Regions from separate parts of the Ensifer sp. MJa1 genome, predicted to be linked through region 2. Evidence: riboswitches for the same ligand, from Rfam matches in the RefSeq annotation. Region 2 holds a riboswitch; the other holds the start of a gene.

Region 1 (7,517 bases), on a different contig from region 2:
GCGAGGAAATGGCGAGTGCGATGCCGGAAGAGCCGGAAACCCACCGCAATATCATAGAGGACCTGCCACCGGACGAATCCTACGGCCCGTTGCTGCGGCATGACGATGACGGTTACGGACCAGAGGGCGGCTATTACACGGGGACGCTGCGCACCATGTGCGTGCGGACCTGTGACGGCGCCTTCTTCCCGATCTCGTCCGATGCCACGCCAGCGGATTTTGCGCGGGACGAACAAGCCTGTCGCGCGCGCTGCCCAGGGGCTGAGACCGAGCTTTTCTTCCACGACCTCAACACCGAAGAGAGCGAGCAGATGGTCTCGGCTTCGACCGGCCGGCCCTATACCGAGCTCCCCAATGCCTTTGCCTATCGCACCCGCGGCGTCGGCACACCCGGTATCTGCGGCTGCCAGATACCGCGCACTGCCGCGGCGCAACCAACCACAGGCACGAAGATCACCGGTGACGATCAATCGTCGATTGTGATCATCGAGACCAAGAAGCCGGCATCGGAAAGCGCTTCCGAGAAGGCACCGGCAGAGGAACGTCCCTACGATCCGGCAAAGAGCAAGGTGCGGGTCGTCGGCCCGACCTTCCTGCCACAGGAAGAAACGTCCATCGACCTGAAACACCCCAAAGGACCGGCTTACCAACCGGTCCAAAACTGAACGCGCGACGCCTTACAGCGCCGCGCGTCTTCTAAGGCGCGCCAAGGACGCTGTAACACTTTAAAGCTGCTGCATAATCCTACCCTTAAATCGATTCCGACTTAAGGAGCTATGCCGTAGCGGCGATCGCAGTTTTTGCATGCAGATAACAATGCAACCGTTTGAAGTATCTGCATTTTTGCCATCATCTGGAAACGGCTGACGGCGCCTGGCAGCCCCAGCTTTCTTCAAAGACCAGTTCATCGAGGGGCAAGCGCTGGCGCCATCCCTTCACCGCGAGCTCCGGCTGCTGGTAAAGCTGGTCGACATAACCGAGGCACAGCCAGGCGACGATCTCGATGTGATCGGGAATTTTGAGGATCGCCTTGATCTCGGCCTCGTGGAAGATGCTCACCCAGCCGACGCCGACACCTTCGGCCCGTGCTGCCAGCCACAGGTTCTGCACGGCACAGACCGTGGAATAGACGTCCATCTGCGGATTGTGCGTACGCCCGAGCACAACAGCCCCGCCACGCGTGCGGTCGCAAGTGACGCAGATGCTGAGCGGCGCCTTGTGGATGCCCTCGAGCTTCAACGAGCGGTACTTCGTCTGTTGCTCGCCGGAAAACATCAACGCCGCTTCTTCATTGGCACGACGAAAGGCCTGCCAGATGCGCTCGCGGGTCTCAGGCGCCCTCACCAGGAGGAAGTTCCAGGGTTGCATGAACCCCACGGACGGTGCGCTATGGGCCGCCGAAAGCAGCCGCTTCACCAGGTCGTCAGGCAGTGGGTCGCCCAGGAATTCGTCGCGCACGTCGCGGCGTGTTTCAATAGCACGGTAGACGGCCTCCCGCTCTTCCGGCGAAAAGGCTGAGGCAGCCGCAAGGCCACCCTTCGGTTCAGTCAGCATCGTTCGATCCCCAACAATGCGAAACCTTCCGCCGTCCACGCGGGTTCGGTCTATCTCGCCAGGCCGGTCTTCTGACTCCGGTTCAACCGGTCGCCTCGCCTTCCCAGATCGGTTGAAGATCCAGTGGCAATACCTTGAATCAAATCAAGGCCATATCGAAGCGTCCGTCCCCGTCACAGCGTTGGGCACGTTCCGGAATGACGCCGGATTCCCGATTCTCCCGCTCGCGCGGGCACCTGACGGCCGCATAAGGACACAGCCGCCGGAGAAAGACAAGCAAGTCTCAGAGCGGCGCCACCGGATGCGGCGAACCGTCATAGGCGCCCCAGACCGACTGGTCGAAGCAGATCACCGAGCCGGTCATCAGCCCCGATTCCGCCGACGACAGGTAGGCGCAGGCGCGCGCAACCTCTGCCGGATCGACCAGCCGGCCGAAGGGCTGGCTGGCGGCCGCCTTCTCCAGCCAATCCGGCGACGCGCCATGAAACTCCCGCTGGATGCGGTCTTCGCCCTCCGATGCCATCCAGCCGATGTTGAGACCGTTGACGCGGATGCGGTTGCGCAGGAGCGCATAGGCCGTGTTCTTGGTAAGGGTTTCGAGTGCACCCTTGGACGAGCAGTAGGCAGCGATGAATGGTTGTCCCGCCATTGCCGACATTGAGCCGATGTTGACGATCGTGCCTTCGGTGCCCTCTCGCCGCATCACCTTGATCGCCTCCTGCATGAGGAAGAACGGCGCACGCACATTGATGGCGAACATGCGATCGAACAGTTCCGGTGTGGTGTCGAGGATCGTGCCGCGGTCGGTGATGGCGGCGGCATTGACCAGCGCATCGACGCGGCCGAACTCCGCATCACAGGCCGCGACCACCTTGCGCGCATCTTCCACCTGTTCGAGGTCGGCCTCGACATAGACCACTCTTGCGCCGCCGGCCTTGCCGATCTGTTCGGCTTTCGCGCGCCCCTTGGCTGCATTGCGACCGCAAATGACGATGCCGGCCGCACCGCGTTCTGCAAAAAGACCGGCGATCGTCGCGCCAAGCCCCTGTGTGCCACCGGTGACGATGGCGATCTTGCCTTCCAGTTGTCCGCTCATCGAAATCCTCCCTTTGAGTGAGATCAGGTAGAAACAGAACTGGCCCCGGACGGATTGCGCCCGGAGCCGATCAGATATGGAGCAAAGCCGTCAACTCAGCTTGCGCCTGGCCTGTGCGTCGAGCGCCGCACGAAAATCCACCTCGCTTGTTCCGGCCTTCAGCGCCTCGCGCATCAATTGCGCCTGCGTCTTCGGTGCCAAACCGCCAAGCGGCGGATCGCGGTCGAGATTGGTCGGGAAGGAATAGCCTTCTGCGCAGGAAGCAATCGCGTTCTCCGCCTCCGCCTGCGTGACCGTGTCAGTCGCGAGCAAAGTCTTCAGCGCCGGATAGAGCACGGCACTCATCGTCCGCCGATCGACGGTCTCCATCGCCCGACCGAAGGCCGATGACACCTGCAGCAGGTTCGCCACGCGGCGGATATCCGCCGAACGGTTGTTGCCGGCCGCATGGAAGAGCGCCGGGTTGAAGAACACGACATCGCCCTTCTCAAGCGGAAGCTGGATGTGATGTTCGTCGAAATAGGCGCGGAATTCCGGGCGGTTGAGGGCGAGATACCCTGGCACGTAAGTCTGGCTGAAGGGCAGGAACAGCGTCGGGCCGCTCTCGAGCGGCATGTCGCAATGGGCGACCGCCCCTTGCAGCGTCAGCACCGGCGAAAGCTTGTGCACATGAGCAGGGTATTGCTCGATCACCGCCCGTGCCTGAAAGCCAAGGTGATAATCGCGGTGTGCGGATTGGGCCGCGCCACCCGGATTGACGCGATTGACCTGCGCGGTCATCTGGTAATTCGGGCCAAGCCAGGCCTCGCTGACGAGCGCAATGATGGCGTTGCCGTAGTAGGCGGCGAAATTCTCGGGCGCCTTCAGGCAGTGCTTTTCCAGTGAGTTCCAGATCCGGTCATTCGCGCCGGGCTTGGCAAAGTGATCGCCGCCGCCGCTGCTGGAGCGGTGCTGTTCCTCGATGATCTCGTCAAACACGGCACTGGCAGCGTCGATTGTCGTCGTATCGGCAAAGGCGCGCTTGAAGACTGCAACACCCGGACCCGTCGCCAGCACTTCGCAAATCTCTGCCAGGATCTCTCGCCGTGTCTCGGGGTGAGCGCACGAGGCAGTCAGTTCGGCACTGTCATAGATCAGCACATTTTTCTCGCAGCCCGACGCATGCGGGTAGTCGGCCGGGTTGGTCCGGCGCTCCACCTCGGCCCGGAAAGCGTCGATGTCGCAGGCATCCTCCGTGAGCCATACGCGGTCGACGCGCTGCCGCGCGCTGCTGTCGGTCTTCATCCCGTTTCCTCCTCTGAAACCTTGGATGCAGACGACTATAGGCGGCGGCAAAACATGATATAGAGCAGGAATCCATCAAAAATCCATCAAGGAGCCGGCCGATGGCCCATCCGTTCCTGGTCAAGGACATCGCCTTTCAGGCAGGTCTCAGCACTGCCACCGTCGACCGGGTGCTCAATGAACGACCGGGTGTGCGCCGGCAGACCGTGGCGCGGGTTCGCGCCGCGATAGAGGAGCTCGAAAAGCAGCAGGCGGGTCTCGACGTCCAGGGCAGAAAATTCGCGATCGACATCGTGATGGAAGCGCCGGAGCGTTTCACCGACGCCGTGCGGCGGGCGTTTGAAACCGAGGCGCTCACCTTCGCGCCCACGATCTTTCGCTGCCGCTTTCATTTCGCCGAGACCATGCGTCCGCAGGAGATCGTGCAACTGCTCGATCGCATCAGGCTTCGCGGCACCGATGGCCTGGTGCTCAAGGCGCCCGATGTGCCTGACATCGTCAGTGCCGTGGCGCGGCTGGAGCAAGGTGGCATCCCCGTCGTAACGCTGGTAACCGATCTTCCCAACTCGCAAAGAACCGCCTATGCGGGCGCGGACAACCGGGCTGCGGGGCAAACCGCGGCCTATCTCATCGGCGAACATTTTTCCGGCGCCCCTTCAACCGTGCTCGTCACCCTGTCGAGCGGTCGCTTCCGTGGTGAGGAGGAGCGCGAGATCGGCTTCCGTCGCGTCTTGCGGGAGCACTACCCGGCGATCCGCATCGTCGAGATCAGCGAAGGTCATGGCCGCGACAGCGAGACGGGCGCCCTGGCAGACCTGGCGCTGGCTGCCAACCCCGACATCAACGCCGCCTATTCGATCGGGGGCGGCAACCGCTCGGTGCTCGCAGCGTTCGACCGGCTCAACCGTCGCTGCGCGCTCTACATCGCCCATGATCTCGATGACGACAACCTGGCGCTCCTGCGCGCGCGGCGCATTCACTTCGTGCTGCACCACGATCTGAAAACCGATGCGCGCACCGCCTTTCGCACCATCATGCTGCGGCGACACGTGCCGCCGGCGACAGGTGGTGCTCAACTTTCTGCAGTCGTGGTCATCACGCCATACAACGTGCCGGAGTAGCCGGCCCTTTCGGCACAGCTTCCGCCCGTGATTTCAGGCCGCCGATTGCCCTTCGGGCCTGCCCGCCGGCAGCACCATGTCATCGGCGGTCTCGACACGGTTGCGGCCGCGGCGCTTGGCGAAGTAAAGCGCTTCGTCCGCTGCCGAGAGCAAGGCGCGCGCCGTCATGCCGTGCCGCGGGGCAAAGGCGATGCCGGCGCTGCCGCCGACAACCAGCATCTGCCCGCCGAAGGCCACCGGTGTCTGCGCATCGGCAACCAGACCAGCCGCTAGGCCGCGCGCTTCCGCCTCGCTGCAATCGCCAAGAATGATCGCAAATTCGTCGCCCCCGAGCCGGGCGACGGCGCCCTTCGGCTCGACCCTCCGCCGGAACCGTTCAGCCATCGCGATCAGCACGGCATCGCCTGCTGCATGGCCATGACGGTCATTGACCGCCTTGAACTCGTCGAGATCGGCATAGACGACTGTGAACGGATGGGACTTTGCTCTGAGCAGTGCCGCCGCCAGCATATCGTCGAAACCGCTTCGGTTCATGAGCCCGGTCAGGCGGTCATGCTTGGCAAGGTGGCGGTTGAGCGCCTCGCTTTGCTGCAGGGCGGCAAACAGTGTCGAGAAGCGGAATGCAACGAACGCCATCAGCAACGTTGCGACGATGGCCATGATGATGACGCTCGGCAGCAATGCCGCGCGTACGAAGCCGCCAGGCGATTTCGGTATCCAGGCCGCCACAAGACAGGACTGCTGCGAGCAGCGCCCGACCGACGCGTAGATGCTGCCCGCCGGCCGTTCGCTCAGCGGCACGAAGGCGAGCCCCCGCATGCCGAGCCGCGCTGCGATCTCACGCGTCATCTTCGCCGTGACCGGCCGGATTGAAACCATGAGCACCGGGTTGCGACGCTCGACAGGAACAGCCAAGGTCTCCGGGATCACCGCCTGCACGACTGCGACGCTCATGTGCCCGTCGATCTCGCGCAGGTCCACCGCATGAATGCCGGGTACGGCCGGCAACACCGATTGGGGATCCGGCGTTACCACATCGAGCGCGTAGGCACCGTGGTTGTTCCTGAGCGCATTGTCGTAGCGGCGCTTCGCCTCCTCGAGCAGGTCGTCGACCTCTGTGAGCGGCACTCGAGCCGCCTCGGCGGGGACCACCACGCCGTTCTTGACCACCGTGGAGGCGTGTTGCTCCGCATCCGTGAAGATCAGCCAGGAGAAACCGTAGTCCTCCCACAGCCAGCCGGACATCTCGTCGGCGATGAAGCTGTCGCTGACCTGACCTGCTGCCAGTTCGCGGTAGGTTTCGTCCCAGAAGGAAATCTGCGCCTGGAACTGGACGACCGCATCCATCTGATGGCGCAGTTCATTGGCAACCAGTCGCCGCTCAGCCGAAAGGCCGAAGCGATCCGCCTCGGCGACGGAGCGGTCGAGAACATAGATCAGGCTGGCGATGATCAGCACCGCGACCAGCGTACAGGCGGCATGAATTGCCCAGACCGTCCTGCTCCGCTTTGCCCGCCGCAACGTCTCTTCCATAACGCCAGTGCCCCCTCGTTCCGACCGGCGATCGTGAACCCTTGCGCACTCTTCGAAGCGCGGTTCACGATGATCGCGGCGGATACGAACGGTACCGTAGCGGCCAAATTAAAAGTTTGGCTTAAATAAGCTGGTGATAAAATACTTAACGGATTCAACCACCTGAACCGGATGACAATCAGCAGTCGCAAACGGCGACCGGAAGTGCGAACCAAAGGCCCGCACTTCCGCTGCTTCAAGCCCGCGACTGCGCCACCGCCGTCGCGCGCAACAGCGCCACGATTTCCTCAGGGCCGTTGTCGCGCGCGAGATCGCGTATGGAGCGGCCCGCCGCTCCATCCCGCACGCCGGCATTCGCGCCCCTGTCGAGAAGCAGGCGCACCATCTCCGCCCGTCCGTTGACCACGGCAAAGGCAAGCGGCGTCATCCAATCCTGTTGCGGCTCTGGCCTGCCACGCCCCCGGAACTTGCCGAAGGGCGTTTCGAGGAGTTCCGGTTGCCGATCGAGGATTTCGGCGACCCGGCCCACCATTCCGAAGGCTGCGGCCGCAAACAGATCCAACGGCTGTTCCTTCAGGAAACGGACCATGTCGGCCTTGCCGTTGTACTGGGCCCAGCCGATCGGGGGCGCATGGTGGTATGGATCGCGCGCCATGGTGTTGGCACCGTTGCCGATCAACAGTTTTGCCATCTCCAGGTTTCCGTGCAGCGCCGCCTCGTGCAACGGGGTGCGCGAGGTCATGCGGTTGACGTCGAAACCGAGCGCCAGCATGAGGAGAGCCGCAGCGCGCCGGTCCTCACCTGCTGCCTCATGCAACATCGCCGGATGCGCGGTCTGCGTACGGCCAACCAATGTCGGATCCTGATCGACAAGCGCTTTCGCCGCCCCGGCGTTGTCTTCGGAGATAGCCCGGGCCAGCCGGTCGACA
Region 2 (7,517 bases):
GTCGGCATCCATGGCGGCGATCGCCGGCATGATGTCGTTGAACTCGGAGTAGCACATGTGGGTGTGGATCTGCGTTGCGTCGTCAACACCGGCTGCGCTGAGGCGGAAGCACTCCACAGCCCAGTCGAGATAGGCTTTCCGGTCGGCGAGCCGCAGCGGCAGACCCTCGCGCAAGGCCGGTTCGTCGATCTGGATGATGGCGATGCCGGCTGCCTCGAGGTCGGTGACCTCGTCGCTGAGCGCCAGCGCGATCTGCCGGCAAACGACCGAGCGCGGCAGGTCGTCGCGCACGAAGGACCATTGCAGCATGGTGACCGGCCCCGTCAGCATGCCCTTGACCGGGCGCTGCGTCAGCGACTGGGCGAAGGTGGCCCAATCGACGGTCATCGGGTACGGCCGCGAGACGTCGCCGAAGATGATCGGGGGGCGGACATAGCGCGAGCCGTAGCTCTGCACCCAGCCGCTCTGGGTGAAGGCGTAGCCCGAAAGCTGTTCGGCGAAATACTGCACCATGTCGTTGCGTTCGAATTCGCCGTGAACCAGAACGTCGATGCCGATCTCTTCCTGCCAGCGCACCGCCTGCTCGGTTTCCTGGCGGAGGTAGCGGACGTAGTCGACGTAGCTGAGCTCGCCCTTGGCATGCAGCGACCGTGCCTGGCGGACCTCCGACGTCTGCGGGAAGGAGCCGATCGTCGTCGTCGGGAAGAGTGGCAGAGACAGCCTCTCGGCCTGCAGGCGACGACGGGTGTCGAACGGTGCGTGACGCTTGCTGTCGGCAGCCGTCAGTTCCTTCAGTCGCCCGGAGACGAGCGGGTCATGGATCCTGAGCGAGGTGAGCCTTGCCCTGGCGGCGTCAATCGAGGCCGAAAACACCTGCTCGGGATTGGCAAGTCCCGGCTCGAAGGCGCGGGCAAGCAGGCTCAATTCGTCGAGCTTCTGCACGGCGAAGGCGAGCCAGGAGGAAAGCTCGGGATCGAGCGCGCGTTCCAGGTCGAGATCGACGGGCACATGCAACAACGAGCACGAGGGGGCAAGCTCGATACGGTCGCGGCCATGGGTGGAGACCAGCGGCTGCAGCCGGCGGAACAGACCCGCAAGATCGCTCCGCCAGATGTTGCGGCCGTCGACGATGCCGAGCGAGAGCACCCGGTCGGCCGGAGCGGACTGGATGAGGGCATCGATCTGCTGCGGCGCGCGCACGAGATCGACATGGAGGCCGGCAACCGGAAGTGCCAGTGCCGCCGCCGTGTTGTCGCCGATCGAACCGAAATAGGTTGCAAGCATGATTTTCAGCCGGGGGATCTCAGTGGCGAAGGTGCGATAGGCGAGGTCGAGGGCGCGACGGTCCCTGTCCGTGAGGTCGAGCGCCAGGCAGGGCTCGTCGATCTGGACCCAGTCGGCGCCGGCGTCCGCAAGTTCGGTAAGCACCCGGACATAGACCGGCAGCAGGCGCTCGATCAGGTCGACCGGATCGAAGTCGTCACCCTTGGCCTTGCCGAGCTTGAGCAAAGCCACCGGGCCAAGCAGCACCGGACGGGTGCGATAGCCGAGCGCTTCAGCCTCGAGAAAGGTCTCGAGCGGCCGGTTGTGCGTCAGCTCGAAACGTTGGTCGGGTTCGAATTCGGGCACCATGTAGTGGTAGTTGGTGTCGAACCACTTGGTCATTTCGAGCGCGGGGTTGCCGCTGTCGGTTCCGACGTGCGAGCAGCCGGAGGCGCAGGGCGTGCCGGTCGAGCCACGCGCCATGGCAAAATAGGTGTCGAGATCGACGGGGCCGCCTTTCCAGCCGTAGGCCGGCGGGATCGCACCGACGAGCACGGCGGTGTCGAGCACATGGTCATAGAAGGAGAAGTCGTTCGACGGGAGGATGTCGATGCCGCGCGCCTTTTGCGCGGCCCAACTTTCGGCACGCAGCTTCGCTCCGGTATCGAGCAGTTCGTCGCGGCTCGCCCTTCCCGTCCAATAGCGTTCGAGCGCGAATTTCAGTTCGCGATGGCGGCCGATGCGCGGGAAACCGAGATTGGCAGTCTTGATGGTCATTTCCTTACCCCGAAGGTTGTGGGCAAGGCTTTGAACGCGACGCAGCCGCGGCGCGGGGATCAGCCCGCGTCGTCAACGCGCCTCATCGGACACCCCGCCCGTGGACGTTGTTCATCGCGGCAGGTCTCCTGGCTTGCGGGTCGTCACGAACCGTTCCGTCTTCCCGAGGCGTCTTCCTCAGTGACATTATCGAACGGCCGCTCTCCGCCTACAGTTGCGGGGGCAGCTCCGGCATGGGCGTTTCAAGGCGCCGCACCGAATTCCCTCTTAGCTCCATCCCGCCGGAAGGCGGGCGAAGAACCACGATGGCAGGACAATGCCCTGTCCAAACGACGCCGTCAATCGCATAAAGAAATGCTTATGTCTTTATTTTCGCCCGCCGACGCGCGGGGCGATGCGATCACCGGCCGCGGCAGGTTCACCTGAACCTGTGTTTGCAATGGACGCGCCTTCCAGAATTGCGGGGGATTGTACGGCACGGCTATGTCAGCGACACGCGCGCGGATCCGCTCTTCATCGCGCGTCAGACCGATATCCCTGAGCTGGATCTCGCTGAATGCTTCCAGCGATACCGTTGGTCGGATGGTTTCGCCCGCCCAGGTCAAGACGTGACGGATCGTTGATCGCGCTGCCTCAAGCATTGCTACCCTCTTCGTTTCGCGATGGTGTGTTCGCGAAAAAAATTGAGGGAATTTGTCCTCTCGCGCAAAGCGAATTCTCGCATGCTGACATAAAGAATGCTTATCTCAGGCCATGAGCAAGATTCCTCCCATGAGTGCCGTGCGCGCGTTCGAGGCCGCGGCCAGGCACCTGAGCTTCACCCGCGCGGCGGATGAGCTCGGCATGACGCAGGCCGCCGTCAGCTACCAGATCCGGTTGCTCGAGGACCGCATCGGCACGCCACTCTTCGTTCGTCTTCCACGCGAGGTGCGATTGACCGCTGCCGGCCGCCAGCTTGCGCCAAAAGTGACCGAGGCGATCGATCTCTTGGGCGCCGCTTTCTCCGAGATTGCCGACAAGACCGAACACCACCTGCACATCTCGGTGCTGCCAACGGTCGTGTCGAGTTGGCTCGGGCAGCGGCTCGCCTCGTTCCAGACCGCCCATCCGAACATCAGCATAAGGGTGCACATGTCGACCGAACTGGTCGACTTCAAGCGCGACGCCATTGATCTTGCGGTGCGCAGCGGTGCCGGTGACTGGCCGGGCAATGATGTGTTTCCGCTGTTCCCGCTCGACTACGTGCCGGTCTGCACGCCATCCTTCCTGGAAAAGCACCAACTTAGGGAACCGTCTGATGTTTTGCGCGTGCGGCGCTTCGGCAACGCCAACTGGTGGCGACGATGGATGATCGAAGCGGGCGTCGAGCCGCCGGCAAGCAACGGCACCGAGCTGATCTTCGATGTCCAGGCGATGGACGTGGCGACGACGCTTGCGGACCACGGCATCGCCATTGCCGTCTCGACCTTTCTGATGGAGGAACTGAAGAGCGGCAGGCTCATCCGGCCGTTCGAACATGTGGTCAGGGACGGCCGGGCCTACTGGCTGGTCTATCCGCAGAGCAACCGGCGTCAGAAGAAGATCCAGGCCTTTCGCGACTGGGTGGTCGCCGAGGCCGATGCGTCGAACGCGCTGCTTGCAAGAGTGATGGAATCGTCCTGGTCGCCTCAGGTCGAGGCCGGCGCAAGCGCGCTGGCGAAACCTGAATAGGATTTGTTGAGCGGGGCCGCGTAGGAGCCGCGCTTGCTGGTCGAAAGTCCCTGCGAAACCAGCGCCTCTGCCTGCTTCACTGCGGCGGACACCCCATCGATGACCGGAATGCTGTAATCGGCTTGAAGCATGCGGGCGAGATCCGCCATGCCGGCGCAGCCAAGCACGATCGCCTCGGCGCCGTCCTCAGCGAGCGCCAGTTCGATCTCGCGCCGGAGCTTGGCAAGCGCATTCGAGCCCTTGTCTTCCAGTTCAAGCACGGGAATATCGGCGGCGCGTACCCTTGCTCGGCCAGCCATGCCGTAGTGCCGGGTCAGATTTTCTATCAGCACCCGCGAACGTTCGAGCGTCGTGACGACAGTGAAGCGCTGCGCCAGCATGGCTGCAGTCGCGACGGCGGATTCGCACAAGCCGACCACCGGAATGCGGGCAAGCGCCCGCGCGGCCTCAAGCCCGGTGTCGTCGAAGCAGGCGATGACGGCCGCGTCGGCGCCCGCGGCCTCGCCGTCACGGATCTCCGCGAGCAGGCCCGGAAGCGCGATCGCACCGTCATAGTGTCCTTCGATCGAGGCCGGCCCCGACTTCGATGTGCGTGACAGGATCTCCGTGCCAGGACCAGCGACAGCCCGGGCGGCCGTGGCGGCCTTGGCTGTCATCGAGGCGGTGGTGTTGGGATTGACGATCAGGATGCGCATGGGCCTAGCTCAGCTTTGCCTGGCGGCGCCGCAGCATCAGAATGACAGCCAGCGCGACGAGGATGATGGTGAAGGAAAAGAGCGTGGTGACCGTGCCGAGCGCGTAGAGCACCGGTGTCGTCACATTGGTGGTCATGCCGTAGATTTCGAGCGGCAGGGTATTGTAGCTGCCCGACGTCATCAGCGTACGGGCAAACTCGTCATAGGAGAGCGTGAAGCCGAAGAGGCCGACGCCGATCAGGCTCGGGGCAATCATCGGCAGGAGCACGTGGCGAAAGGTCTGCCATGATGTCGCGCCGAGATCGCGCGCCGCTTCCTCGTAGGCCGGCGAGAACCGGTTGAACACCGCAAACATGATCAGCACGCCAAAGGGCAGCGTCCAGGTGAGGTGCGCGCCGAAACCGGAGGAGTACCACGCGGGCTTCAGGCCGAACTGCTGAAAGACGACGCCAATGCCGAGCGAGATGATGATCGACGGCACCACGAGACTTGCGACGGTCAGATAGAAGAGCGCGGTCCCCCCGCGAAAGCGCCGGCGAAACGCGAGGCCGGCAAGCAGGGCGACCACGACGTTGACCACCATCACCATCAGCCCGAGCGTGAAGGAACGGCGGAACGAGGCACCGAAATCGCCGACCGCCTGCTTTTCGAACAGATTGTAGAACCAGTGCACGGAGACGCCGTTCAACGGAAAGGTGAGGCCGCCGTCCGGTCCCTGGAAGGAGAGGATCAGCACCGCCGAGAGCGGCCCGTAGAGGAAGAGCACGAACAGGGTGAAGAAGGCTGCGAGCAGGTAGAAGCCTTTGCCGCGTTTCTCGTGGTTCATCTCAAAGCTCCTTGCGGATGTCGACGACGCGCAGGATGGCTGCGACCATCAGCAGCACGACGATCAAAAGCACCACGGCATTGGCGGCGGCGGCCGGATACTGCAGCAGCGACATCTGGTTCTTCATCATCAAAGCAACGGAGGCGCTCTGGCCACCGGACATGACCTGCACCGTCGAAAAGTCGGCCATGACGAGGGTGACGACGAAGATCGAGCCGATGGCGATGCCAGGCTTGGCAAGCGGCAGGATGACGTTCCAGAGGATCTGCCCGCCGGAGGCGCCGCAATCGCGCGCCGCCTCGATCAGCGAGCGGTCGATGCGCATCAGCGTGTTGAAGATCGGCGTCACCATGAACAGCGTGTTGAGATGGACCATGGCAAGCACCACGGCGAAATCGGAATAGAGCAGCCACTCGATCGGTTGCGGGATGAGCCCGAGCTCGAGCAGGGTCGAGTTGACGAGCCCGTTGCGGCCGAGCACCGGGATCCAGGAGATCATCCGGATGATGTTCGACGTCAGGAACGGCACGGTGCAGACGAGGAACAGCACCATCTGCATGGTGGTGGTGCGGACATGGAAGGCGAGGAAATAGGCGACCCAGAAACCGATCGCGAGCGTCAGCGCCCAGACGAGCACGGTGAACTTCAGCGTATTGAGATAGGTCTTCCAGGTCACCCAGGAGCCGAGGGTATCGGTGTAGTTCATCGTCAGGAAGTCCGGGTAGAGCCCGGCGAAATCGTAGTCCCAGAAACTGACGACGATGATGGTCAGGATCGGCAGCACGAAGAAGAAGCCGAGGATCAGGGTGAGTGGCAGCGCCTGGATGTAGGAGGCGAGGGCGCGCGGAATTCCGCGGCGGCGCGGTGCCGTCGCTGTACCGATCTCTCCAGTCCGCGAAGTCGCAATTGTCGCCATTGTTGATCCTCTCTCACTTTCTTGGGAGGGCAGCGCCTCATCCGCACGGTGAGGGATCGCCCCTCATCCGCCTGCCGGCACCTTCTCCCCGCAGGCGGGGAGAAGGGAGGTGTGGCGCGGTCTGCGCCTCCAGGCATCATCCATGCGCGCACCTGGCTTTTTGCACCTGCACCTTCGGCCGGCCTTGTGGCACGTCCCCCCTCCCCGCAGGCGGGGAGAGGGTTAGGGTGAGGGGCCGGCCGGCGCCAGAGACGGACGCCAAGCGCGACCGACTACGCCGCGATGAACTCGTTCCAGCGCTTGATCATGTAGCGGTCCTCGTCCATCACCGAGTTCCAGCAGGCAACCTTGCCCATGCGCTCGTCGAACGAGCCGCCATCGCGTACCGCACCCGCTTTCTCCATGATCTTGCCTTCCGGCGAGAGGATGTCGCCCTTGGCGGGCTTGCCTTCCACCCAGAAGCCCCACTCGTCCTCGGACATGAAGCCCTTGGCGGTCTCCATCGCGGCGGAATAGTAGCCCTGGCGGTTGAGGTAGGCGCCGACCCAGCCCGACAGGTACCAGTTGATGTATTCGTAGGCGGCGTCGAGCTGGGCGCCCTGAAGATGCGCAGCGAGACCGAGACCGCCGCCCCAGGCGCGATAACCTTCCTTCAAGGGCTGGTACTTGCAGGCGATGCCCTTGGAGCGCACGGCAGCGACGGCCGGCGACCACATCGACTGGATGACGACTTCGCCAGACGCCATCAGGTTGACGCTTTCGTCGAAGGACTTCCAGAAGGCGCGGAACTGGCCGTCCTGCTTGGCCTTGATCAGGAAGTCGATCGTCTTGTCGATCTCGTCCGTGGTCATGTTGCCCTTGTCGGCATATTTGATGTTGCCCATGGCCTCCATGATCATCGCCGCATCCATGATGCCGATCGAGGGGATGTTGAGGATCGCCGTCTTGCCCTTGAACGCCGGGTCCATGATGTCGGCCCAGGTGGAGATCTCGCGGCCGACGAGGTCCGGGCGGATGCCGAGCGTATCGGCGTTGTAGATCGTCGGGATCAGGGTCATCCAGTCGGTCGGCGACTTGGCGAAGGTCTTTGAATCCTGCGCGTCGACGAAGCCGACGGTGTGCGGTGCCGTGCCTTGGGCAACGACGCTTTCGGGCTTCAGCTTGCCGTCGATGAACAGCGGCACGATCTTGTCGAAATACTTGATCTTCTTCACGTCCATCGGCTGCATCACGCCGGCCGGGAAGACCTTCTTGGCGATCCAGTATTCGATGTCGGCGATGTCGTAGGAATCGGGCTGGGTCACTGCGCGCTGGGCGGCGGCGTCGGAAT

Evidence for each region. Region 2 has a riboswitch for cobalamin ahead of metE (5-methyltetrahydropteroyltriglutamate--homocysteine S-methyltransferase). Riboswitches for the same ligand answer to the same signal wherever they lie in the genome.
Region 1: it holds a riboswitch for cobalamin, as region 2 does, so the genes downstream of both, bluB (5,6-dimethylbenzimidazole synthase) here and metE (5-methyltetrahydropteroyltriglutamate--homocysteine S-methyltransferase) in region 2, are expected to answer to the same signal.

Annotation. Positions count from the first base shown of each region.
Region 1 covers NZ_JAKUMO010000035.1:16,664-24,180, reverse strand. Annotated here, with positions in the region: gene MKZ91_RS29440 (DUF2865 domain-containing protein) at 1-665, shown strand, start outside; gene bluB (5,6-dimethylbenzimidazole synthase) at 850-1,554, opposite strand; cobalamin riboswitch at 1,599-1,809, opposite strand; gene MKZ91_RS29430 (SDR family oxidoreductase) at 1,838-2,650, opposite strand; gene MKZ91_RS29425 (phytanoyl-CoA dioxygenase family protein) at 2,741-3,934, opposite strand; gene MKZ91_RS29420 (LacI family DNA-binding transcriptional regulator) at 4,036-5,055, shown strand; gene MKZ91_RS29415 (sensor domain-containing diguanylate cyclase) at 5,089-6,588, opposite strand; gene MKZ91_RS29410 (ankyrin repeat domain-containing protein) at 6,824-7,517, opposite strand, start outside.
Region 2 covers NZ_JAKUMO010000002.1:346,692-354,208, forward strand. Annotated here, with positions in the region: gene metE (5-methyltetrahydropteroyltriglutamate--homocysteine S-methyltransferase) at 1-2,040, opposite strand, end outside; cobalamin riboswitch at 2,142-2,360, opposite strand; gene MKZ91_RS04355 (hypothetical protein) at 2,379-2,681, opposite strand; gene MKZ91_RS04360 (LysR substrate-binding domain-containing protein) at 2,812-3,750, shown strand; gene MKZ91_RS04365 (aspartate/glutamate racemase family protein) at 3,708-4,445, opposite strand; gene MKZ91_RS04370 (ABC transporter permease) at 4,450-5,271, opposite strand; gene MKZ91_RS04375 (ABC transporter permease) at 5,273-6,187, opposite strand; gene MKZ91_RS04380 (ABC transporter substrate-binding protein) at 6,460-7,517, opposite strand, start outside.